DNA from 4 places in the Streptomyces sp. ML-6 genome. Region 2 is predicted to be linked to each of the others. Evidence: riboswitches for the same ligand, from Rfam matches in the RefSeq annotation. Region 2 holds a riboswitch; each other region holds the start of a gene.
What was found. A riboswitch is a leader RNA that binds a small molecule or an ion and turns the genes downstream of it on or off. The one in region 2 is predicted to bind cobalamin.

Region 1: it holds a riboswitch for cobalamin, as region 2 does, so the genes downstream of both, OCT49_RS01570 (ABC transporter substrate-binding protein) here and OCT49_RS24105 (ribonucleoside-diphosphate reductase subunit alpha) in region 2, are expected to answer to the same signal.
Region 3: it holds a riboswitch for cobalamin, as region 2 does, so the genes downstream of both, OCT49_RS06650 (cobalamin biosynthesis protein) here and OCT49_RS24105 (ribonucleoside-diphosphate reductase subunit alpha) in region 2, are expected to answer to the same signal.
Region 4: it holds a riboswitch for cobalamin, as region 2 does, so the genes downstream of both, OCT49_RS27660 (energy-coupling factor ABC transporter permease) here and OCT49_RS24105 (ribonucleoside-diphosphate reductase subunit alpha) in region 2, are expected to answer to the same signal.

The regions. Positions count from the first base shown of each region.
Region 1 is NZ_JAOTIK010000001.1:332,146-334,334, reverse strand. It holds gene OCT49_RS01570 (ABC transporter substrate-binding protein) at 1-890, opposite strand, end outside; cobalamin riboswitch at 930-1,061, opposite strand; gene OCT49_RS01565 (serine hydrolase domain-containing protein) at 1,374-2,189, shown strand, end outside.
Region 2 is NZ_JAOTIK010000001.1:5,411,856-5,414,044, forward strand. It holds gene OCT49_RS24105 (ribonucleoside-diphosphate reductase subunit alpha) at 1-1,208, opposite strand, end outside; cobalamin riboswitch at 1,349-1,475, opposite strand; gene mctP (monocarboxylate uptake permease MctP) at 1,631-2,189, opposite strand, start outside.
Region 3 is NZ_JAOTIK010000001.1:1,502,354-1,504,542, forward strand. It holds gene OCT49_RS06640 (inorganic phosphate transporter) at 1-245, shown strand, start outside; gene OCT49_RS06645 (hypothetical protein) at 281-511, shown strand; cobalamin riboswitch at 771-900, shown strand; gene OCT49_RS06650 (cobalamin biosynthesis protein) at 1,045-2,088, shown strand; gene OCT49_RS06655 (cobyric acid synthase) at 2,085-2,189, shown strand, end outside.
Region 4 is NZ_JAOTIK010000001.1:6,249,727-6,251,915, forward strand. It holds gene cbiQ (cobalt ECF transporter T component CbiQ) at 1-109, opposite strand, end outside; gene OCT49_RS27655 (energy-coupling factor ABC transporter substrate-binding protein) at 117-497, opposite strand; gene OCT49_RS27660 (energy-coupling factor ABC transporter permease) at 494-1,198, opposite strand; cobalamin riboswitch at 1,229-1,412, opposite strand; partial or broken gene OCT49_RS27665 (short-chain dehydrogenase/reductase) at 1,610-1,831, opposite strand; partial or broken gene OCT49_RS27670 (LysR substrate-binding domain-containing protein) at 1,821-2,189, shown strand, end outside.

The sequences.
Region 1 (2,189 bases), 5.1 Mb from region 2:
TTCTCGTTCCTGATCGCCGGCACGTCCGCGAGCGCCGGATCGTTCAGCAGCCGCTTCTTCTTGGCCGCGACCGTGGTGCCTCCGTAGTCGTAGATCACGACCACCTCGGGCCTGCGTTTGATGACCTGTTCCCAGGACACGTCGCCGAAGGTGGCGTCGAAGTCCGCGAAGACGTTCCTGCCACCGGCGAGTTCGACGATCTCGTTGCCGATGCCCTTGCCGCCCGCCGTGAACGCGGAGCTTTCACCGGAGTCGTAGACGAAAACCGAGCGGGGCGAGGCGTCCTCGAGCCCCGTCTCGACCGCCGCGATCCTCCGCCGTTCCCGGGCGATCAGCTTCTGGCCGCGCTCCGGTACGCCGAAGGTCCTGGCGACCTGGGTGATCTCGGTGGCGAGCTGATCGACGCCGACCCCGCCCTCGGCGCAGCTCTCGATGTTCAGCCGGGTGTTGATGCCGTTCTTCCGGAGCTCCGCCCGGTCCTGGCCCCTGGCCTTGTCGAAGGCACTGTCGTACCCGCCGTAGACGAAGTCGGGGTTGGCGCCGAGCAGCACTTCCTTGGAGGGGTACTCCTCCGCGAGCACCTTGATCCCCTCGTACGCGGACCGGTACTCCGGCAGGACGCTGTCGTCCAGGTAGGCCGTCCCGACCAGCCGGTCCTGGAGTCCGAGGGCCAGCATGATCTCGGTGACGTGCTGGTTCATGGTGACGACCCGTTCCGGCGGGGCGTCGAAGGTCGTTCTCGTACCACAGTTGGTGACCGTGTAGGGAAAACCGTCGGCGGCCGGTGCGGTCCCCGCCCCGCCCCCACCGCCGGTGTCGGAGCCGCAGCCGGTGAGCGGCAGCAGGAGCAGTGGTATGAGTACGAGCGGTACACGGCGGATCCGTGGCATGGCCGGCCCTTTCCGGGGGATGTCCTCGTCCCCTGGGTCGTCTGGGAAGGCGGCGCGGCCAGTATCTGGCTTCCGGGCTGTTGCAGCCCGGTCACAGTGGCGGGACCGTACCGGATTCGCACCGGTTTCCTGACGCGCGTCGCCCGGGTTTCCGGAGCCCATTCTGTCAGACCGGTATTCCGGCAGGTCATGCCCCTTGCACCGACGACCGGTGGCCGGGGCCCGGCTGCCCCGGCCACCGGTGTGCGGGGGACAGCCCCACCAGGAACCGGGCGGCCAGCAGGATCGCCGCGGACGGTTTCTGCGGAAATGCTGGAACCGGCGAACGGGGAACCACCCCTGCCGAAGCGATCCAACGGCCTCCGGTGTGCTCCGGACGGCCTTTCCATTTCATGTCCATTTCGTGGGAGTCGGCGCGTGCACACGTGGGAAGAACAGCGGTTTCGTCCGTCCGGACGGCGGGGGAGGAAGCGGCGCGGGGCCGTGACGGGAGCGGCCGTGCTGGCCGTGGGCGTGCTCGCGGCGGGGGCCCTGGCACCGCCCGCCGCGGCAGCGCCCCTCCCCGGCCGGCCCGGCAGCACCGTGCAGCAGGGCCTGGACGAACTCGTGCGCTCCGACGGCATGCCCGCCGCCCTGGCCGGTGTCACGGACGGCGGGGGACGCACCCGTACGTACACCGCGGGTGTCGGCGACCTCGCCACCGGCGCCGGGGCGCCCCGCGACGGCCGGGTCCGCATCGGCAGCAACACCAAGGCGTTCACGGCCGTGGTCGTGCTGCAACTCGTCGCCGAGGGCAGGGTGGAGCTCGACGGCCGCATCGACACGTATCTGCCGGGTCTCGTGCACGGTGACGGCATCGACGGCGGCCGCATCACCGTCCGCCAACTCCTCCAGCACACCAGCGGACTCCCGAACTACGTCGAGCACCTGGGTGAGGAGATCCGTCACTACGAGCCCCGTGAACTGCTCGACCTCGCACTCCGGCACGGGGCCGACTTCGAACCCGGCAGGGGCTGGAAGTACAGCAACAGCAACTACCTGGTCGCCGGACTCCTCGTGGAGAAGGTCACCGGGCGCCCCCTCGCCACGGAGATCGACCGGCGCGTCATCCGGCGCGCCGGACTGCGCCACACCTACTTCCCCGCCCCCGGCGAACTGCGCATCCGCGGACCCCATCCCAGGGGCTACTACCAGGACTCCGCGGACGCGCCCCTCGTCGACGCCACCGAGTGGGACCCCTCCTGGGCCTGGGCGGCAGGGCAGTTGGTGTCCACCAACTCCGACCTCAACCGCTTCTAC
Region 2 (2,189 bases):
TCCCGGGCGGGCATCGACTTGCGGGCCAGCCCCTTCGCCTCCGCGGCCCGGTACGCCGCGTCGAAGTCGTCGCCCCACAAGTCCACCAGCTCGGGCACGTCGGCGGGCGAGAACAGCGACCAGTGGCCGTCCGCCTCGACCCGGCGCATGAACTCGTCCGGGATCCAGTGCGCCAGGTTGAGGTTGTGCGTGCGCCGCTGGTCCTCGCCGGTGTTGTCCCGCAGCTCCAGGAACTCCTCGATGTCCGCGTGCCAGGTCTCCAGGTAGACCGCGGCGGCACCCTTGCGCCGGCCGCCCTGGTTGACCGCGGCGACGGAGGCGTCGAGCGTCTTCAGGAACGGCACGATGCCGTTGGAGTGCCCGTTGGTGCCGCGGATCAGCGAACCCCGGGAACGGATGCGGGAGTACGGCAGGCCGATGCCCCCGGCGTGCTTGGAGAGCCGGGCCACCTGGTGGTAGCGGTCGTAGATCGAGTCCAGCTCGTCGAGCGGGGAGTCCAGCAGGTAGCAGGAGGACATCTGCGGGTGCCGGGTGCCGGAGTTGAAGAGGGTCGGCGAGGAGGGCAGGTAGTCGAGCCGGCTCATCAGCCCGTACAGCGCCGCGACCTCGTCCACGGCACGCGGGGAGTCGTCCTCGGCGAGCCCGGACGCGACCCGGAGCATGAAGTGCTGCGGCGTCTCGACGACCTGACGGGTGTGCGGGTGACGCAGCAGGTAGCGGCTGTGCAGGGTCCGCAGCCCGAAGTAGCCGAAGCGGTCGTCGGCGCCGTCGGCGAGCGCGCGCTCCACCAGCGCGTCGAGGGCGTCCGCGTTGCGGGCGACGAAGCCGGCCGTGCGGTCGGCGATCAGGCCCTCGCGGTGCCCGACGGCGACCGAGGCGGAGAAGGAGACGGCGCCCTGGCCGGCGGCCTCGTCCGCGATGGCGCGGGTCAGGAGCCGGGCGGCGAGCCGGGAGTAGGCGGGGTCCTCGGAGATCAGTCCGGCGGCGGCCTCGGTGGCCAGCGCACACAGCTCGGCCTCGTCCGCCCGCGCGCTGCGGCCGCGCAGTGCGGCGGCGGCGACGCGCCCGGGGTCGGTGTCGGGCAGATCGGCGGTGAGGTCGGTCAGGGTCCGCAGCAGCGCGGCCCCCGGTCCGTCGTGTGCGGCTGCCCCGGAATCGGCGGCCGTGGACGCGGCGACCGAAGCCGGATCGGCTGGCGCGATGGTCACGTGGTGCTCTCCCTCGCTCGGCTCGGGGCCGGCGGGGGAACGGGGCGGCCGTGCGGGCACGCACCCGGGACGGGACGGCGCTCCGCACGGCGTCCGCCGGCCCAACCGCGAGGCCCGGACGTCTGGCGCCCGGATCGGTCGAGCCGGACGCACTGTCGGCAGGTCCTCGGACTTGTCCGGGGTGCGCGAATGCGCACTGAACACACCGTTGCGGGACAGTTCCGGATTCGCACCGGATTCCCCTGCGGCGACAGCGAGGATGAGCATACATGTGGGGGCAGCCCGATGAAGCAGCCCCCAGATGTTGTGTCGGTCAGCTCGGTCCGGACCGGCGGGAAGCGCCCTGCGGGCCTTCCGGAAACAGCGGACGGCCCGCTCCCGCCGCCCTTCGGGAAGGGGCGGGAACGGGCCGTCACGGGGCGTCAGTGGCCGCCGGGCGCCCCCGCCGTGGCCGGCGGGAGCTCGGCGGCGACACCCGGATCGCCCGCGTCGGCCGTGTAGTCGGACGGCGAGGTCTCGTCGGTCCCGGCGGGCGCCTTCATGGCGTTCAGGACCAGGGTGAGCACCACCACGACCACCGCGTTCAGCACGAACGCGGTGAGACCGATGTAGCCGATCTCGCCGATGCCGGGGATCTCCGCGGACGAGCCGCCGAAGTGCTCCTGCGTCGGCGAGGCGACCCCGTACGCGGCCACCGTCCCGTACACCATGCCGACCGCCCAGCCCGCGAGCAGCGCCCAGCGGTGGAACCAGCGGGTGAACAGGCCGCCGACCAGGGCCGGCATCGTCTGGAGGATCCAGATCCCGCCGAGCAGCTGGAAGTTGATCGCGACGGTCTTGTCCATCGTGAGGACGAAGGCGAGCGCCCCGACCTTGACGAGCAGCGAGACCAGCTTGGAGACCTTGGTCTCCTGCTCCGGGGTGGCGTCCGGCTTCAGGAAGTCCTTGTAGATGTTGCGGGTGAAGAGGTTGGCCGCGGCG
Region 3 (2,189 bases), 3.9 Mb from region 2:
CGGCGCTGCTGGTCGCGGGCTCCGGCTCGATCTGGCTGATCTCGCGCCGCAAGCCGGTCGGCCACGGCGACGTCGCCCCGTCGGACGGCGACGTCGAGCCCGCGGGCGTCGTCACCACGGCCATCGCCGCCGTCAGCCCGCCGCCCACCACGGCCCAGGCACCGGTCCAGAACCTCACGGCCACCATCGTGGCCCCGGCCGCAACCACCACCACCCAGGACCCGGCGCGACCCGCCACCGTCTGAGCGGGCCGTCCAGGCCGGCCGTCTAAGGAATCAGCATGAAAATCGACTGGGCAGCCCTCGGTTCCGTGTTCGGCGTCTCCCTCGTGGTCACCGTCGCCCTGGTGGGCCTCTTCACCCTCGGCATCGTCGGCCTCTCCAAGCAGGCCGAACCGGCGGCGCAGGGCGGCTCCGGCGGCTCGGTGCTGCTGGCCCGCGCCGGGGCGTACGTCTGCTTCGCGCTGTGCGTGGCGGCGGTCGCGTACGGGATCTTCCTCATCGTCGCCTGAGCACACGCGTCACGCCCGAGCACATGCGTGACGTTCAAGCGCCTACGTGACGCCCGAGCGCACGCATCACGTCCGAGCGCATACGTGACGTCCGAGCACGCGCGTCACGGAGGGCCGGACACCCGCGAGGTGTCCGGCCCTTCGCCGTGCGCCCGGGGCGATGTGGGTCTCAGCACACTGCGCCGCCGCAGGTCAACGGCAGGTTGACGGGCGTTCGCGGGGCGTGGTGGACTGCCGGAGCCAATCACGGCGACAGCAGAGGAAGCCGGTGCGAATCCGGCGCGGTCCCGCCACTGTCACCGGGGAGCGGTCCCCCAACACCGGAAGTCACGGCACGCGCGAGCGGGCTGGAAGGCCGGGGGAACCGCGGATCCGGGAGCCAGGAGACTCTCGTCGCCGGTCACGTCGAACCAGGGCGCGGACCCTGAGTGAGGACATATCGCCATGCCTGGCTGCCGTGCGTCCGTCGTCGGGGCGCTCTCGCCGAGAGCCGCCCGTACCGGGATCCTCCGAGGCACGACGGCCGGTTGAGCGTGCGAGCCGACCGCGTCTTCGCGTACGGCGCCGCCGCCGGTCTGCTCGGCGACCTGCTGCTCGGTGACCCCCGCAGGGGGCACCCGGTGGCCGGGTTCGGGCGGGCCGTGGCGAACGTCGAGCGCCGTCTGTGGCACGACCACCGCGGGTGGGGCGCGCTGCACGCCCTCGTCTGCGCCGGAGGCGTCGCGGGCGGTGCCGCGCTGGTCGCCCGCGCCCTGCGCGACCGCCCCGCCGCCTCCCTCGCGCTGACCGCCGCCACCACCTGGTCCGTCGTCGGCGGCACGTCCCTGGGCCGCGAGGCACGGGCCATCGGCGACGCCCTGGCGGCCGGCGACATCGAGCTGGCCCGCGAACGGCTGCCGCATCTGTGCGGGCGCGACCCGCAGTCCCTCGACGGGCCGCAGATCGCCCGCGCCGTGGTGGAGTCCGTGGCCGAGAACACCTCCGACGCCGTGGTCGGCGCCCTGGTGTGGGGCGCGCTGGGCGGGGTGCCGGGGCTGGCCGGTTTCCGGGCCGTCAACACCCTGGACGCCATGGTCGGCCACAAGTCGCCCCGGTACCGGCGCTACGGCTGGGCCTCGGCCCGCCTCGACGACCTCGCGGGCTGGCCCGGCGCCCGGCTCACCGCCCTGCTCGCCGTGGCCGCGGGCGGCCGTCCGGGTGCGGCGGCACGGGCCTGGCGGGCCGATGCCGGCCGGCACCCGAGCCCCAACGCGGGCCCGGTGGAGGCCGCGTTCGCGGGCGCGCTCGGCGTACGGCTCGGCGGGACCCTCGCGTACGGCGGCCGGGTCGAGCACCGTCCCGTGCTCAACGGGGAGGCCGGCCGGGCGGTGGAGGGCGCGGACATCGAGCGCGCGGTGCGGCTGTCGCGCCGGGTGGGCGTGCTGGCCCTGGGCGTGTGCGTGGCGGGCCGGTTCGGCGTGTCGCTCGCCGCCCGGCGGATCGCGGGCCGCCGGACGGCCGTGCCGGACGTGGCAGGACCTCGCGTCCTCGGCCCTCGCACCCCAGGATCTCGCACTCCAGGACGGAGAAACCCATGAGCGGCGGGCTGCTGATCGCCGGAACCACCTCCGACGCCGGCAAGAGCGTCGTCACCGCGGGCATCTGCCGCTGGCTGGTGCGCCGGGGCGTGAAGGTGGCG
Region 4 (2,189 bases), 840 kb from region 2:
GCGGCAGCGAGATCGCGAGCACGGTGAGCCCGAGTCCGAGCACGGCCTTGTCCACGGGGTGACGGCGGCGCCAGCGGTTGCCGTGCGCCGCCTCGTCGATCGGCAGCACCGCGGGTTCAGGCTCCCTCGGCGGGGGAGTCCCCGGTACCGACGGGCGCGCTTTCGGGATCCCGCCGTGCCTGCCCCTGCGCCCCTGCGAGTTCCGAGCCCTGGCGGCGGCCCCGGCGCAGCCCGAAGTAGTAGGCGAGGACACCCGCGCCGAGCGCCGCCTGGAGGGCGAAGAGCGCCGACTCGATCTCGCCGGACGGCGGTTCGTACAGGGGCGAGAACCAGGGTTCGTAGTCCGGTTCGAGCTCGGTGATCGCCGTCTCCGCCTCGGCGTCGGCGCCCGCGAACGGCTCCTCCTTGTGGTCGCCGAGGCCGAGCGCCAGCGGCAGGACCGCGAGCGCGGCCACGACGAGCAGCAACAGGGCGTTGATCTTCGCGTTACGGCTCATCGGGCCACTCCCTCGGGCGTGCCGGTCCGGTCCGCCCGGACGGCCGGGAACACGCCCAGCCGGGTCAGTTCCCCCTTGCTGGACTGCGCCAGCAGCCGCATCACGACCACCGTCAGCAGCCCCTCGCTCACCGCGAGCGGGATCTGGGTGACGGCGAAGATGGAGCCGAACTTGCCGAGCGCGCCCAGGAAACCGCTGCTCGGGTCGGGGAAGGCCAGCGCCAGCTGCACACTGGTGACGCAGTAGGTGGAGAGGTCGGCGACGAACGCGGCGAAGAACACCGCCACCATCAGCGGCACGTCGAACCGCCGCAGCAGCCGGTACAGCCCGTACCCGGCCCAGGGGCCGACGACCGCCATCGAGAAGACGTTGGCGCCGAGCGTGGTCAGGCCGCCGTGGGCCAGCAGCAGCGCCTGGAAGAGCAGGGTGATGGTGCCGAGCACCGCCATGATCGGCGGCCGGAAGAGGATGGCGCCCAGCCCGGTGCCCGTGGGGTGCGAGCAACTCCCGGTCACCGAAGGGAGTTTCAGGGCCGACAGGACGAAGGTGAAGGCCCCGGAGGCGCCGAGGAGCAGGGTGCTCTCCGGGTGCTCCTTGACCTCACGGGTGAGTGACCGTACTCCGTGTACGACGAACGGCGCGGACGCGACGCCCCAGGCGATCGCGTGCGCCGGAGGCAGAAAGCCCTCGGCTATGTGCATGGCTCAGTAGACCCTCTCCAGCACCTCGTGGATGGTTGACGCGCCTTGGCCGGTCTCCTGGCTGACGGGTACCACCGCCCGTGCTCCGCCTTCCCGGGTCCGAGGACCCAGTGGCTGCCCGCAGGGGGCTGGAGCCGGACTTCCCGATCACAGTGGCGAGGGCCGCACCGGTATCACACCGGATTTCCCGTTCACCAAGGCGTGGCGACAGTAATGCCCGACCCGGGGTGGTGACAAGCACGCCCGGAGGGGGCGGGACGCACCGCGCGCCCGCGCGCCCGCCCGCGCGCCCGCGCGTGCAGGGGCCGGCGCGCGGTGCCGGCCACCTGCGCGGACGGCCCCGTACGCCCCGTACCGCCCCTGCCGTCACCGCGGGCGGCCCCTGCCGTCACCCCCGTACCGTGCCTGCCGTCACCGCGGGTCGAAGTCCGTTCCCCGGGAGACCTTCTCCCACTCGGCGAGCTCGGCCCGCACCGAGTCCAGGTGCCTGACGACGGCGTCCACCGCGTCGCCGCCGAGGACGAGTCGCAGCGGGGTCCGCTCGGCGTCCAGGGCCAGCCGGATCGCCGCCGCGGCCTTCGCCGGGTCCCCGGGCTGGGTGCCGTCGCCGCCTTGCACCGTCCGCCTGGTGGCGCTGCCGCAGGGGCACCCCCTGGCGGTGCGGGCCGCGGCCGACCACGAGGGGGCGGTCGATTTCGCGGACCTCCTCGACGAGCCGTTCCTCGCCCTTCCACCGGAGGCCGGTCCGCTGCGGGACTACTGGCTGGCCCTGGACGCCCGGGGCGGGTGGGCGGGGTGGTGAGCAGCGCCGAGGAGACCCACGCGGCGGTCGTCAACGGTCAGGGGGTGGTCCTGCTGGCCGCCGGGAACGCCCCGCTGGTCGTCCGGGACGAGGTGACCGCCGTACCGGTCCGCGGCATCTCCCCGTCCCGGCTGGCGGTGGCCGCCCGCCGGGACGACGAACGCCCTCTGGTACTGGCGTATCTGGCCG